Parabacteroides timonensis: one gene and its partner. The protein of the gene in region 1 interacts with the protein of each later gene in a pairwise test. Links are inferred from orthologs where the notes say so. Each region holds a gene or a part of one and is shown on either strand. Other genes may lie near its edges. The genes, in order: rlmN and ftsZ.

Evidence for each region.
Region 2: the proteins of rlmN (region 1) and ftsZ interact in binary tests that used the Escherichia coli proteins (3 or more experiments, as listed by UniProt). The link is inferred for Parabacteroides timonensis from one-to-one orthologs.

What each region holds. Positions count from the first base shown.
Region 1 is NZ_LT669940.1:1,369,851-1,374,922, forward strand. Bases 1,304-4,293 are described here. They hold rlmN (dual-specificity RNA methyltransferase RlmN), read left to right. Parts: upstream 1,304-2,277; coding sequence 2,278-3,309; downstream 3,310-4,293. Other genes in these bases: BQ7394_RS06005 (peptidylprolyl isomerase), read left to right, coding at 1,304-2,154; BQ7394_RS06015 (DUF4837 family protein), read left to right, coding at 3,364-4,293. In the rest of the region: more of BQ7394_RS06005, read left to right, coding at 16-1,303; more of BQ7394_RS06015, read left to right, coding at 4,294-4,401; 4-hydroxythreonine-4-phosphate dehydrogenase PdxA, read left to right, coding at 4,415-5,072.
Region 2 is NZ_LT669941.1:3,315,510-3,326,563, forward strand. What follows is about bases 7,436-10,380. They hold ftsZ (cell division protein FtsZ), read right to left. Parts: upstream 9,618-10,380; coding sequence 8,253-9,617; downstream 7,436-8,252. Other genes in these bases: BQ7394_RS21065 (carbon starvation CstA family protein), read right to left, coding at 7,436-7,629; BQ7394_RS21070 (GatB/YqeY domain-containing protein), read right to left, coding at 7,780-8,232; ftsA (cell division protein FtsA), read right to left, coding at 9,646-10,380. Also shown: gpmI (2,3-bisphosphoglycerate-independent phosphoglycerate mutase), read left to right, coding at 1-923; BQ7394_RS21040 (DUF3109 family protein), read left to right, coding at 1,045-1,635; BQ7394_RS21045 (glycine N(alpha)-acyltransferase GlsB), read right to left, coding at 1,638-2,603; BQ7394_RS21050 (lyso-glycine lipid O-acyltransferase GlsA), read right to left, coding at 2,615-3,442; BQ7394_RS21055 (sensor histidine kinase), read left to right, coding at 3,905-5,458; response regulator transcription factor RprY, read left to right, coding at 5,461-6,192; more of BQ7394_RS21065, read right to left, coding at 6,211-7,435; more of ftsA, read right to left, coding at 10,381-10,989; BQ7394_RS21085 (cell division protein FtsQ/DivIB), read right to left, coding at 10,995-11,054. UniProt on the Escherichia coli protein: Essential cell division protein that forms a contractile ring structure (Z ring) at the future cell division site. The regulation of the ring assembly controls the timing and the location of cell division.

The DNA of each region.
Region 1 (5,072 bases):
AATAAATAACGATAAATGGCTACGCTGGAAAAAATCAGAAGCAAAGCAGGACTGCTCGTACTCGTTGTGGGTTTGGCGCTGTTCGCTTTTATCATTGGAGACTTTTTGAACTCCGGTTCTACTTATTTCAGACAATCTCAGGAGAGAGTTGCTAAGGTTGACGGGGAAGTAATTAAAATTCAAGATTATCAGGGACGTATTGACGAAATGACCGAGATGTATAAAATGCAGTCTGGTCAGAGCAGTCTTCCTGAGGAATATATGAATCAGATCCGTCAGTCAGTATTCGATGCGATGGTACAGGAAGTTGTATTGGATGAAGCAACTGATAAATTAGGAATGCAGGTTAGCCCGGAAGAACTGTTTGATATGGTTCAGGGTGAAAACATTTCACCGATGATCCAACAGATGCAGATGTTTGTTAATCCGCAGACCGGACAATTCGACAAAACTGCTTTGTTGAACTTCCTGAAAACTATCGATGACGATAACATCGCAAACTATCCTGCAGACCAGCAGGCACAGTTGATCCAGGCACGTAATTTCTGGCTGTTCTGGGAAAAGAACATCAAACGTCAGCGTCTGGAACAAAAATATACTACTTTGTTGAGCAAGGCTGTTTCTGCAAACGTTCTGGATGCAAAAGAGGCTTTCAATGATGTTTCAGAAAACTCTGACATCGTATATGCTATGCAGTCGTATGCAAGTATTCCTGATTCAACAGTTGATGTTAGCAAGAGCGAAATTGAAAAGCTGTACAATCAGCGCAAAGAACTTTACAAACAAAAAGAAGGTAAAGTTATTAAATACATCGCTGTTGATATTCGTCCGAGCCAGGAAGATTATGACAAGGCTAGTGCAGATATCGAGTCTTTGAAAGAAGAATTTAAAACTTCAGAAAAGGTTGCTGATATTGTAAATGAAAATTCGGAAGTTCCTTATATGGATGCTTTCTTCACTGAAAATGCTTTTGATCCGGAAATGAAGCAGTTCGCAACTACTGCTGAAGTAGGTGCTGTTTACGGCCCGGTATTCGATAATGACAAATACAGAATGTTTAAGCTGGTTGACAAGACAGTGGCTCCTGACTCAGTAAAAGTAAGTCATATCATGTTGGCTAACACGGGTGACGAAGCTCGTACAACTGTTTTGGCTGATAGCTTGATGAACGTATTGAAAAATGGTGGTGACTTTGCTGAACTGGCAAAACAATTCTCTGCTGACCAGGCTGCTGAAAATGGTGGTGAACTGGGATGGTTTACAGAAATCACTGCACTGAGAGGTGTAAACGACGATTTCAAAAATGCCGTATTCTCAACTCCGGTAAATAATGTAGTAAAGGTAAAATCTTTATACGGAACTCACTTGGTAAAGGTTACTGAAAAAACTAATAATGTGAATAAGTATAAGGTGGCTGATATCGATATGACTGTATCTCCTAGCTCTAAAACTTATAGCAACATTTATAATGAGTTGAATCAGTTCATTTCAAAGAACAGCGACCTGGCTAAGTTGGATGAAGCAGCTAAAGAAGCTGGTTATAACCTGATCTCTGGTGTAACTGTAACAGCTGACAATCAGACTTTGGGAAGTATTAAAAATTCTCGTCCGGTAATCCGTTGGGCTTTCCAGAACGATAAAGGTAAAATCTCTGAGATATTCGAATGTGACGATAAGTTTGTTATTGCAGGTGTTGAAGGTACTTTAAAAGAAGGTTACCGTTCAGTTGCTTCTGTTACTCCGGCTTTGAGAGCTGAGATAGCTGCTCAGAAGAAGGGTGAAAAGATCGCAGCCGATCTGAAAGCTAAAAATCTGACATCTGTTGATGCTTATGCAGATGCAATGGGTTCAAGAGTTGACTCTGTTAAGTTTATCAACTTTGGAACACGCCGTATTGCCGGTATTGGTGTAGAACCGAAAATGAATGCAATGGTTTCTATTGCAGAAGTCGGTCAGTTGAGCGAACCTGTAGTTGGAAACAATGGCGTATATGTATTCAAAGTATATGACAGAAACAAAGATGCTAAAGAGTTCAATGAAGCTGAAGAAATCCGCACATTAGATGCTTCTAACGCTTATCGTTTCGGATTCCAGGCTATCCAGTCACTGGTGAACAAAGCTGAAGTAGAAGATAACCGCGTACGTTTCTTCTAATTTGAAATAAAGATAACAAAAGGTAATAACTATACCTTTAATAGAAAGCTGCCGGACTTATTCAGAAAAGTCCGGCAGCTTTTTTTATCTTTGTGCCGGATTAATCGTTATATAAATAAAACAATGCAAGAGAAAAGACGATTGTTGGGCATGACGCTGAACGAACTGAAAGAGGTGGCTGCTGAGGCCGGATTACCCGGTTACGCAGCTAAACAGATGGCTGACTGGCTATATAAGAAGAAAGTAACCTCTATCGCTGAAATGACTAATATTGCGGCTGCCAAACGGACACAGCTGGAAGAGTCTTTTGAAGTAGGTGCCGTTTCGCCTGTAGATTGTATGAAGTCGGTAGACGGAACGATAAAATATTTGTTTGCTGCCGGTACCGGTAACTTTGTCGAGGCTGTTTATATCCCAACAGACGATCGTGCAACCTTGTGTGTCTCTTCCCAGGTCGGATGTAAGATGAATTGTCTGTTCTGTATGACGGGAAAACAGGGTTTTACAATGAATCTTACAGCGAATCAGATACTGAATCAGATACAATCTCTACCGGAATCCGACAGTTTGACGAATCTGGTCTTTATGGGAATGGGAGAGCCGTTGGATAATGTGGACGAACTTTTTAAAGTTCTTGAGATCCTGACTGCTTCATATGGATATGCCTGGAGTCCTAAAAGGATAACTGTTTCGACAATCGGCGTTGCCAAAGGATTGAAACGGTTCCTGGAGGAGAGCGACTGTCATCTGGCCGTAAGCCTGCATTCTCCTTATCATGAAGAGCGATTGTCGTTAATGCCTGTGGAAAAAGCTTATCCGGCACAAAGCATCATCGAATTACTAAAGGGATATGATTTCTCACACCAGCGCCGGGTGTCATTCGAATATATTGTTTTTAAAAATTTAAACGATAGTCCGCAACATGCTAAAGCATTGATTTGTTTATTAGATACCTTGGATTGCCGGGTAAACCTGATCCGTTTTCATGCTATACCCGATGTCCCGTTGGAGAGTTCGGATTTGGCAAAGATGGAAGCTTTTCGCGATATATTGAATAATGCCGGAATAATCTGTACGATTCGGGCTTCCAGGGGGGAAGATATATTTGCTGCTTGCGGAATGTTGTCCACCGCTAAAAAACAACAAAAGGGATAGATGACAAGTCATTTAAAAGAAAAGAATTATATTTGTGTAATAAAACGAATGGGTATGAAAAAGATTTCTTTACTGATTAGCTTATTCATGTTTCTGGTATTGCTGGGATCATGTAGCTCTGGGCCGGTTGGAAAACGGGCTACAGGACTTGCTTATGAAGTCGTTGTTGTAATGAAAAAAGCAAATTGGGATGGCCCTTCGGGAACGGCTATTAAAAAAGAGCTGACCTCCGATGTCCCGGGACTTCCTCAATCTGAACCCGCATTAAAAATAACTTATGTGGATCCTTCTCAATTCGATGGGTTATTGACTTATGTTCGTAATATTCTGATCGTAAATATCGATCCTGCTATTTATACGAAAGCTTCCGTAAGTTATGAAAATGACCGTTGGGCCAAAGGGCAGGTCGTTGTAACATTGAATGCTCCCTCTCCGGAAGCTATCATCGAATATATGGATGCACATCCGAAGGCGTTGGTGGATTTCTTCGTGAAGACGGAAATGAATCGTGCCATGGATCAGTTGCAGAAAGATTATAGTGCGGTTGTTATGGAAAACCTTAAAAATAACCATGACCTGATGCTGAATGCTCCTGCCAATATGACTTATTATCGCGATACGACTGATTTCTTTTGGGCATCTAATAACGCGAATACCGGGCGTACGGATTTAATCGTATATACATTCCCTTATACGGATCCGAACACCTTTACGGCCGAATATCTGATCGCTAAACGCGATTCTGTTCTGAAAAAAAATTTGCCGGGAGCTTTTCCTGAATCTTATATGGCAACCGAAACACGTGCCGATGTAAGTTACACGCCGATAACAGTGAATGGACAGTATTGTGGCGTGTTACGTGGTTTATGGAAAATGGTCGGTGATATGATGGGTGGCCCGTTTGTCAGCCATGTCCGCCTGGATGAAAAAAACAACCGGGTCGTTGTGGCCGAAGGTTTTGTTTTTGCCCCGGAGACGGATAAACGTAATTTCATTCGTCGTATAGAGGCTGCATTGTATACCCTTCGTCTGCCGGGTGAATTTAACAAGTCCGTAGATGAAAAGCTGGATATTCCTGAAAATAAGAAATAAACAAACATAGTACATGGAAGAACGATTGATAAAGGTGGGCATTACCCACGGAGATATAAATGGCATCGGATATGAGGTGATATTGAAAACATTCTCAGATGCCAGGGTAGCAGAACTTTGTACTCCGATCATATACGGTTCGTCAAAGATTGCCGCCTATCACCGGAAAGCATTGGAGTTGCCCCCTGTGAATATGAATATTATCTCTCAGGCAGAGGATGCCGGTGTTAACCGCGTTAATATTATTAACTGTGTGGATGACGAGACAAAGGTCGAGTTGTCACAGTCGACAACTATTGCCGGTGAAGCTGCTTTTTTGTCGCTGGAAGCCGCAGTCGCAGATCTGAAACGTGGTGCTGTCGATGTTTTACTGACAGCCCCGATCAACAAGCATAATATACAAAATGACCAGTTCCATTTTCCGGGTCATACGGAATATTTGGAAGAACGTTTTGGCGGAGTAGGCCGGAAAGCCCTGATGATCCTGATGAAGGATAGTTTGCGGGTTGCTTTGGTGACCGGACATATTCCTCTGTCGGAAGTTCCATCCAGGATAACAGTGGAGGATATTATGTCGAAATTGCGTATATTCAATCAATCGCTCAAGCAGGATTTCGGAATCGTAAAGCCACGTATTGCCGTATTATCTTTAAATCCTCATGCCGGAGACG
Region 2 (11,054 bases), on another replicon or contig:
ACCTGATCGTGAACGGAACTGGTAAACCTGCCGAAGACATGGTAAAAGCCATGGAAGAATCATACGCAGAAGGCGTAACGGACGAATTCATCAAACCGATCGTACACGTAGAAAACGATAAGCCGGTAGCTACTATCGAAGAAGGCGACGTCGTTATCTTCTTCAACTACCGTAACGACCGTGCCAAAGAACTGACTGTCGTTCTGACTCAGCAGGATATGCCGGAAGCAGGAATGAAGACTATTCCTAACTTGCAGTATTTCTGTATGACTCCGTACGATGCGAGCTTCAAGGGTGTCCATATCCTGTTCGACAAAGACAATGTAGAAAATACACTGGGCGAATTCCTGGCATCCGTTGGCAAAACACAGTTGCACATTGCCGAAACAGAGAAATATGCTCACGTTACTTTCTTCTTCAACGGCGGACGCGAAACTCCGTTCGATGGTGAAGACCGTATCCTGGTTCCGTCTCCGAAAGTAGCTACTTACGACCTGAAACCGGAAATGAGCGCATTCGAAGTGAAAGACAAACTGGTAGAAGCTATCAATACAAAGAAATATGACTACATCGTTTGTAACTACGCAAACGGCGACATGGTAGGCCACACCGGTATCTATTCAGCCATCGAGAAAGCAGTCGTAACCATCGACGCTTGTCTGAACGACACCGTTGAAGCAGCCAAGGCTAACGACTACGAAGTGATCATCATCGCCGACCACGGTAATGCCGACCACGCTCTGAACGAAGACGGTACACCGAACACGGCTCACTCGCTGAACCCTGTTCCTTTCGTTTACGTAACAGAAAACAAAGAGGCCAAAGTAGAAGACGGTATCCTGGCAGACGTTGCTCCCTCTATCCTTCACATCATGGGATTGAAGCAGCCGAAAGAAATGACTGGCAAATCTTTGATTAAATAACAACTTTTATTAGTTGACAGTTGACAAGTGACAGTTGACAGTTATTACTCCACATAAAGGGGAATAATTGTTAACTGTCATTTCTTATCTGTTAACTATCACTTCTCAACTCTCAACTGAAATGATCCAAATAGAAGACACCCTGGTAAGCCTCGACCTGATTGAAGCCAAGTTTCTCTGCGACCTCAGCCAATGCAAAGGTATTTGCTGCGTAGAAGGCGACTCAGGAGCCCCATTAGACAAAAAAGAAATAGCAGAACTGGAGAAAGTACTCCCGGTTATCTGGGACGACCTGGCCCCGGAAGCGCAGGAAATCATAAAGAAGCAAGGTGTTGCCTTCATCGACTGTGAAGGTGATATCGTCACGTCCATCGTCAACGGTAAAGACTGTGTCTTCACCTGTTATGACAATGACGGTACCTGCAAATGTGCCATCGAAAAGGCCTATCGCGAAGGAAAAGTATCTTTCTACAAACCGGTATCCTGCCACCTTTATCCGGTACGCGTCACACAATACAGGGATTTCCGTGCTGTCAACTACGATCGCTGGAAGATTTGTAAAGCCGCTGAGATACTGGGCCAAAAGGAAAAACTACCTCTATACAAATTCCTCAAAGAACCTCTCACCCGCAAATTCGGGCAGAAATGGTACGAGTCGCTTGTAGAAGTAGCCGAAGAGTGGATCAAACAAAAGGAACAGGAAGAAGAATAGTATTATTCTATCTTCCTTATCAAATCAGCCGTCTGTCCCTCTTCCTTCAGGTAAGTTTCGATATGACGTTTCTTCTTATCTTCGAGGATTTCATTGATGGCAATAAGTATGCCGGTCTCCTCTACATCCCCGAACTCATGGTTGATAGCCGTTCCGAATACACGCATCTTAGGTGAAAGACTCATATAGGCGTTTACAAGGGGCGGCACATTGATACCGAACTTACGCACTTCCTGGTTCAGTACCTTATAATTTTCCTTGAAGTTATCGTAATGGAACAAATCCTTCATTTTCTCTATATCCGTATCGGTTTGCAGCGGGTAGACAGGCGTCACCAGCTTGTCTGCATCCGGGAAATGCATACCGAGGAAGTAAAGGATCATATTACGTGCCTCTGTATTATATGTATTATACATCGTTACCTTCCCGAAATAATACTGCAGGCTCGGATCAACAACCGACAAGGCTCCCAATCCATCCCACAGATTATCCAGTACAAATAAACCCTTTGCCCCGGCACGTGTAGATTGATATTCTAATGTTACGAAAGAACGGCCCAGTTCGACCGTATAAGGAAGGAATTCTTTATTAAACTTGTCGGAGAAGTTAAACAAGTGAGAAGTGGCTAACATCGGCTTACCGTTCTCATCAAATTTCACATCCGATCCACACAAGAAACGATAACCGCCCAGGATTTGTTCATCTTCCGGACTCCACACGATCAACTGACGATAGGCGTCCTCCATCGTATCGAATTCATCTATATCCACCGGAAAACCTGTACCTCCGCCATAATAACGGAAAGCGATTTCCCGCAGACGTCCGATCTCCTGCATTACACTAGGAGAGTCGTGGGCTGTTACAATATATATTTCATTGTTTGATTTATTCGTGCTGCGGAGCTTCTTCTCTTTTGTCAGTTCCGCCTTAAGTACTGCACGGTCAATCGGTTTAATAATGTCTTGCATATAAATTGAGTCTATGTTTTCTTGAGATTATAAGCCTGTGTCCTTACCCATTCGGCCCACTCGCCCGGTTTCTTACTACCGTCGAACGTCTGCCACGGGATAGGTTTCCCGAAATGGATACGGAATGTTTTATGCTTGCACCGGAACATCTCATCCGGCAGATAAAGCATTTCATAGTTCATCTTAATCCCCAGCGCTTTACGCAGATTAGCCAGCCGGTAGAAGAAATTGGAATTCCTTCCCTCGAAATAGACCGGAACGATATCCCGTTTATGTTCGACCGCCTTCTGAATAAACGATTTCTTCCATTCAGGATCTTGTATCTTCCCGTCTATCTTACGGGAACAAAGACCTGCCGGGAAAGTCACGATCTGATTATCCGAAGTATAAGCCTCATCGATCAGCCGGGCATTCTTCTTACCCTGCGCACCGTGTTTATTGATAGGGACAAAAATGGACCTTAGATTTGACAAGTAGAGCAACAGATCGTTCACCAGATAACGTATCTTCCCGCCGTAATGCTTCCCGATCACAGCCGACAAACAGATGCCGTCCAACCCTCCCAGCGGATGATTGGATGCAAAAATATAGCGTCCTTCAGCAGGAATATTTTCTTCGTTCACCAGTTCCAGGATCAGGTCGAAGTAACCGATCAACTCCTGCATAAAATCAACCCCATCCTTATCATGATAACGGGTGAGGATATCATTCAATTCATTCTGGTGAATGGTACGAATCAGATAATTGACTACAAAACCGGGAATTTTACCGGCCACCGAGGGGGCCTTTTGCTGTAATACCTGTTTTACATCAATTTGCGTAATACCTTCTTGTGCCATACTACATAACTCTTGTCACTTGTCAGGAGACAAAGATATAGCTAATAATTAAATCTGAATGCATTCGGCAAAAGTTTTTAAGAAGTTTCAATTTCTTATGTTACCGTTCGTTAGCACTCAAATAAAATAAATCGGCAGTTGCATCCGTTATACATATATATTATACTACTCCGTATGCCTAAATATGAAGCTGAAACTATTCCCGGCGAATTCATATTTTTTGCATAAGTTGAAACAAAATAATCAATAATTATGTTTTTATACACAAGAACTAAACTCTAAGTATTCCTCTTGAAAGGGGAATGGTGGTATAAGGCTCTGTTTTCAAGACTAATAGATCGTTTAGTGGCCAATAGGCTAAACTATTTTTAAGAAAACCAGCCTATGTTTTTTACCTTTTTTGTGTGAATATTAAACTAAAATGAGCGTTATTTGTTCTGTTAAAAAGAGAAAGTATTTGGAATGAGGAAATCTACTATTTGGTTACTCGCTGTTGTAATGGCATTTGCATTTGCCGGTTTGCTTTTCCTTCAGGTTAAGTACGTGAGCATCATACTCAAAAAAAGTAGCGAGCAATTCAATGAAACAGTAAAAAGAAGCCTGCACCAAGTATCAAAAAACCTGGAGCTAGACGAAACACGCAGATATCTGGAAGAAGATATTAAGCGTGATGAGAATAATTACCTGCAAAACAGTCAGGATCCGCAAGAGGTTGCCCAGGCAATCACCCAACAGAAGCTGCAGATACAGGATGCAAATGGAAACATATTGCATATAGAACAATTACGCAGTTTCAGCCAGAAATTCGAACCCCTGTCGTCGCTCGACAAGAAACAATCGGGTAACAACATTGTCAGTACATCACAGGATTTGCAGAAAACATTGAAGCGCCGTATGCAGTATCAGAACGCTTTGATGCAGGAAGTTGTGTATAGTATGGTAACTACTGCAAACCTTAAGCCTATTCAGGAGCGGGTAGATTTTAAGAAACTGAATAATTACTTAAAATCAGAATTTATTAACAACGGTTTGAACCTGCCGTTCATATTTTTTGTTATTAACAAAGATGGCAAAAAAGTGTATCAAAGTGGAGAAATAAAAAAGGAACCTATTGCGTCTGATATAATTACGTATGTATTGTTCCCGAACGATCCTCCCTCAAAACAGAATTATATGAAGGTATATTTCCCGACAAAGGGTGATTACATTTCAAGTTCTGTAACATTTATTGTACCATCCGTACTCTTTTCGCTGATACTTTTGGTAACATTTATCTTTACCATATATATAGTATTCCGCCAGAAGAGACTGTCAGAAATGAAGAACGACTTTATCAACAATATGACGCACGAGTTGAAAACACCGGTATCAACAATCTCTCTTGCGGCACAGATGTTGAAAGATTCGGATATAACCAAGAGCCCCGATGTGTTTAAACACATCTCAGGAGTTATCAATGATGAAACGAAACGACTAGGCTTCCTGGTAGAAAAAGTGCTTCAGATGTCGCTGTTCGAACGACAGAAAGCGGCACTTAAGCTGAAAGAAGTAGATGCAAACGACTTGGTGATCAGCGTAGCTAACACCTTCGTCCTGAAAGTAGAAAAGTATGATGGATCACTCGACATTGACTTACAGGCAACAGACTCGTCCATCTATGTAGATGAAATGCACATCACCAATGTATTGTTTAATCTGATGGACAACGCGGTGAAATACCGCCGTCCGGAAGTACCGCTCACATTGATGGTAAGAACCTGGAACGACAACAACGGGAAACTGTTGATTGCTGTTGAAGACAACGGGATCGGGATCAAGAAAGAATATCTTAAGAAAGTATTCGACCGCTTCTTCCGGGTACCCACTGGAAATGTACACGACGTAAAAGGTTTCGGTTTGGGACTTGCTTACGTCCGTAAAATTATCGAGGACCATAAAGGTACGATCCGTGCCGAGATCGGTCCCGGAAACGTAGGAACAAAATTTATTATTACTTTACCTCTTATAAAAAGTTAGTTATGGAAGAAAAACTGAAAATCTTCTTTTGTGAAGACGACGAAAACCTGGGTATGCTATTAAGAGAATACTTACAGGCAAAAGGTTATGTAACTGATCTCTTCTCTGACGGAGAAGCTGGTTACAAAGGTTTCACCAAAGGCAAATATGATCTTTGCGTATTAGACGTAATGATGCCGAAAAAAGACGGTTTTACCCTGGCACAGGAAATCCGTTCAATAAATCCTGATATTCCAATCATTTTCCTTACTGCAAAGACAATGAAGGAAGATATCCTGGAAGGATTCAAGATCGGAGCCGACGATTATCTGACAAAACCGTTCAGCATGGAAGAGCTGTTGCTTCGTATCGAAGCTATCCTGCGCCGTGTGAAAGGTAAAAAGATGAAAGACATTCCTTTCTACAAGCTGGGTAATTTCTTGTTCGATACACAGAAACAGACACTGGCAATCGGCGACAAGGTAACAAAGCTGACTACAAAAGAATGCGAATTACTGAGCCTGCTGTGTGCACACGCTAATGAAATTCTGGAACGTAACTATGCACTGAAAACTATCTGGGTAGACGATAACTACTTCAATGCCCGTAGCATGGACGTGTATATCACTAAACTTCGTAAACTGTTGAAAGATGATCCAGGTATCGAAATCATCAACATCCACGGTAAGGGTTACAAACTGATCACTCCTTCTGGAGAAGAACAGGCCCGCGAAGAAGGTATCCAGGTACTTTAAGGAACATATCCCGGAGGCTTAAACGGCTCCGGGATTTTTTCTCTTCCAGAAAAGGAATGCAACCAGTGTCACTACCGTTATGCTGCAACCTATTATCTGTGAAACCGTAACATTCATACCTAATCCTTCAGGAGCGACAAAAATATAGGTGGAACAAACGGCTGTCATAAACAGGGCAGGGATCAGGGTTACGATATACGGCTTCTTCGAACGGGCAAGAAAGACCGTCAACGCCCAAAGGGTAAAGACTGCCAACGTCTGATTTGTCCAGGCAAAATAACGCCAGATCATATCGAAACCATCCTTATCTTTTAAACTGTAAAGTAATATCCCGATCGCTACGATAAACAGAGGGACACAGATCATCAGACGACTAGCCATGCTTTTCTGCTCCTTATGGAGAAAATCTGCTATGATCAAACGGGCCGAACGGAATGCAGTATCCCCCGAAGTAATCGGAGCAGCAATAACGCCTAATACGGCTAATACACCGCCAACCGTCCCCAGCCACTCTTTAGTGATACTGTCTACAATCACGGCTGCATTACTTTCACCCATACCATTATTATGATAAAAATAAGTAGCAGCGGCAGCCCAGATCAAAGCCACGATACCTTCTGTAATCATCGCTCCGAAGAAGACAGGACGTCCGTATTTTTCATTCTTGATACAACGAGCCATCAACGGACTTTGAGTAGCATGGAAACCGGAAATGGCTCCACAGGCAATACTCACAAACATAATCGGAAAGATAGGAAGATTTTCCGGATGCGTATTCGCCAGGCCGTCGGTCAGCTCCGGAAGTGGCGGATGGTTCACGAACAACATCACAAGAATACCTACTGCCATAAAAAGCAAGGCGGCAGCAAACAAAGGATATATCTTACCTATGATCTTATCGACCGGCAACAAAGTGGCCAGGATATAATAGATAAATACCACAAATATCCAGAAAGTGGCATCGAGGTATTCCGGAGTCAACTTTGCCAGCAACCCGGCTGGACCGGCAACAAAGACAGCTCCGACAAGGACCATCAGAATAACGGTAAACCCACGCATGAATTGCTTGAAATTGTTCCCGAGATAACGTCCGATAATTTCAGGCAGACTCTCGCCATGATGGCGCAGGGAAAGCATTCCGGCCAGATAATCGTGAACAGCCCCGGCAAAGATCGTGCCCAATACGATCCACAGGAAAGAAGCCACACCAAACTTGGCTCCCATTATAGCGCCGAATATCGGACCGAGACCGGCAATGTTCAGAAACTGGATCATAAAGACTTTCCAGGAAGACATTGGAATATAATCTACTCCATCCTGATGAGTGAAAGCTGGAGTTTTACGGGAAGGATCGACCCCGAAGATACGTTCTATAAAAGAGCCGTAAATGAAATAGCCTGCAATAAGAACTGCAAGACAACAGATAAAGGTTATCATCGTTTAAAGTTATTAGAATTCGGTCTAGTTCTAAAAGAATGAGTCTAAAAGAAAGCTTGCAATACCAAGCATTTTCATATATCAGATAGTGACAGGTTATAACTTATCCCCTCTTGAGAGGAGATAAGTTATTTTCAAAACTATATTATATTAGCTATTCAGCAGGCGTTTTACCGCTTCTGAAATAGCACGTCCTTCTGCTTTACCCGCAAGCGCTTTGGAAGCCGTTCCCATTACCTTACCCATATCCTGAGGACCGGTAGCACCTACCTGGGCGATAATAGCTTTCAATGCTATTTCAAGTTCTTCGGCAGTCATCTGCTTCGGGAGATAAGTTTCCAGCACTTTTACCTGCGCAAGTTCACCCTCTGCCAGGTCTGCACGACCTTGCTGGGTGTAAATGTCAGCAGAGTCCTTTCCTTGTTTCACCAGCTTCTGGATAATTTTGGTGGCATCGGTATCCGTCAAAGTATCGTTAGCTCCCGGAGCAGTCTTTGCTTCGAGGAAGAATTTCTTCACATTTCTCAATGTTTCGAGGGCAACTTTATCTTTTGCCTTCATTGCGTTTTTAATGTCTTCGCTGACTTTTTCAAACAAATCCATATCTTATTTCTTATTTAAAATTATCGGAAACTTATCACCTTCTTGCCTCCTGTATCCGGTTTCTTTCCTTCGGAACGAGAAGCTGAAGTATTGACTGCTGTCGATGATACCGGAATTTCTTCACCACCAACCTTCGAACGGGCACGAGCTATTACTTTCGGATCACGGTTATAAGTAGGATTATCCTCGATCAAGGCAATCAAAGCATCATCGTCCAATTCATCCTGTGTCAATACAACAGCTTTGGCACGGGCTGCAACACGGCGCATACGCTGGCCGGAAGCTCCGTAATATTTGTCGATCAGATCTTTTTCGGCACGTTCCTTGTTCAAGCGTTCCTCTTCCAGACGAAGTTCCTCCTCAGTCATACGTCCCTGTTCGATCTGACGTTTTTCAGCGATCTGAGGAATGTCTTCCATACCGAAACCGGTTGCCAGGATCGTCATCTTCACTTTCGAACCGAGAGTGCTGTCGATAGCCGTACCCCAGATCACTTCGATATCGCGTCCGAAGCGTGACATGAAATCGTGAACATCGTTCATTTCCTCCATACGCAGTTCGGCTTCCTCACCGAACGAAACGTTGAATAATATCTTTTTGGCATTGAACACATCGTTATTGTTCAACAGCGGAGAGTTCAGTGCATCTTCAATTGCCTGGCGTACACGCCCTTCACCTTCACCGAAACCGTTACTCATCAAGGCAACACCACCATCTTTCATCGTGGTATTGACATCGGCAAAGTCGAGGTTGATTATACCCGGAAGGGTGATGATCTCAGCAATGCTCTTAGCAGCAATGGTAAGGGTATCATCGGCTTTTCCAAAAGCATTCGTCATAGTCAGGTCGGAATAGATCTCACGCAAACGTTCGTTGTTGATAACCAGCAACGCATCCACGTTCTTGCTAATATCTTCAACACCGTTCAGTGCCTGAATGATTTTGCGTTCGCCTTCGAATACGAATGGAATAGTAACGATACCGACAGTCAGGATACCCATATCCTTGGCAAAGCGGGCAATTACCGGAGCTGCTCCTGTACCTGTACCACCACCCATTCCGGCAGTGATAAAGACCATTTTAGTGCCGTCGCTAAGCATCTTGCGGATATCTTCCATACTTTCTTCGGCAGCCATCATGGCACGTTCGGGTTTGTTGCCGGCTCCCAATCCCTGGGTGATATTACGCCCCAGCGGTACTTTTACGGGAACGTCGGAACGGTTCAACGCCTGGTTATCGGTGTTACACAAAACGAATGTAACATCATGTATACCTTCCTTGTACATGTGGGTAACAGCGTTACCTCCACCGCCTCCTACACCAATTACTTTGATGATTTTAGGAGTATCTGTCGGATAATTGAAATTTAATATTGTATCGTCCATTGTCTTCCGGTTTTATTACATTCGCTGATTACTTTGTATCGTCTTCGTCATCAAACAATCCTTTGCCAAACGTGTCTATACTTTTGGTTATGCGTCCGAACAGGCCTGGGCCTTTCTTCTTCTCTGGTTTCTTCTTCGGGGGTTCAGGGGCAACTTTCACTTCTTCCTTCACCTCTACCTCCGGTTCCTCCACCTTCACCTCCACTTTTGGTGGGATGTAAAGGGCGCAATTCTCAGTTCCTTTAGCCAACAAGCCGACAGCGACAGCATATTCGGGATTGTTGGCTATCATTTCCCCACTCTCAACGATACCTTTACGGACAGCCGAGTAGCGTACATCCATGTTCAACCGTTCGCGGATAACTTCCGGAAGGTTCTTCAGGGCGGCACCTCCGCCTGTTATTATGATACCTGCTCCCAAACCGTTCATCAGTCCGGTAGCTTCAAGACGGGCATATACGTTTTCCAGAATTTCTTTCATACGGGCTTCGACCACATTATTGAGGTCGGCCAATTTGATCTCGCGAAGTCCCATACCGTCGGCAGAACTAACCTGGATGCTCAGGTCGTTGTCTTTTTCCATCTGTGCACTACCGTAGGTCAGTTTCACCCGTTCGGCTTCCGCTTCCACCAAGTGCAGGCTGGTAATGTCGCGGGTAATCAGATGACCTCCGAAAGGAATGACCGAAAGGTTGACCAACTGTCCGGCTTTATAAACCGTCAGTGTGGTTACTCCGGCACCGAAACCGATCAAGGCGCATCCTAAGTCCTTCTCGTTGTCAGTCAGCACCACATCGGCCAAAGCCAAAGGAGAAACAACGATATCGGCGATTTCTATCTTAGCACGGTCGGCAATACTGTTGAGCACATAACGTTTCAACGAAGGCCGTCCTACAATCAGCTTGTAACGGGCTTCGATCCGGGTACAAGGAATACCCACCGGATTGGGTTCGGGTTTGTCATCTAAAAAATAGGTAGGCGAAACCGCTGCCAGCACATCCAGCATATCCGGGTGATAATTACGGCATTCTTCGTAGAGACCATCAATAATATCTTCGGTCACTACGCCATCGGTCCCCAGAATACGTGGAACCGTATGGTCGATAGAGCGCAGCGACTGTCCACCGATGCCAACATATACTTTCCCGACCTTCGCGCCGTTCAGTTTATTTTCGAGCTTCAGTATAAGACGCTTTATCTTATTCGCCGTTTCTTCCACATTATATACACATCCTCTTCGTATACAGGTAGCGGAGTTTTCAACTTCGTAGGCAATAATCGAGAGTGCCCCGGTCGGGCCCTTCGTTCCTACCATACCGACCATGTGAGAAGAGCCAAGGTCGATGGCTGCTATAAAGTCTGTGTATGCCATATCATCTATCTTTTAGTACAAACAATCTGATCTTTGTATTTTAAATTAATTATACTGTATTTCTC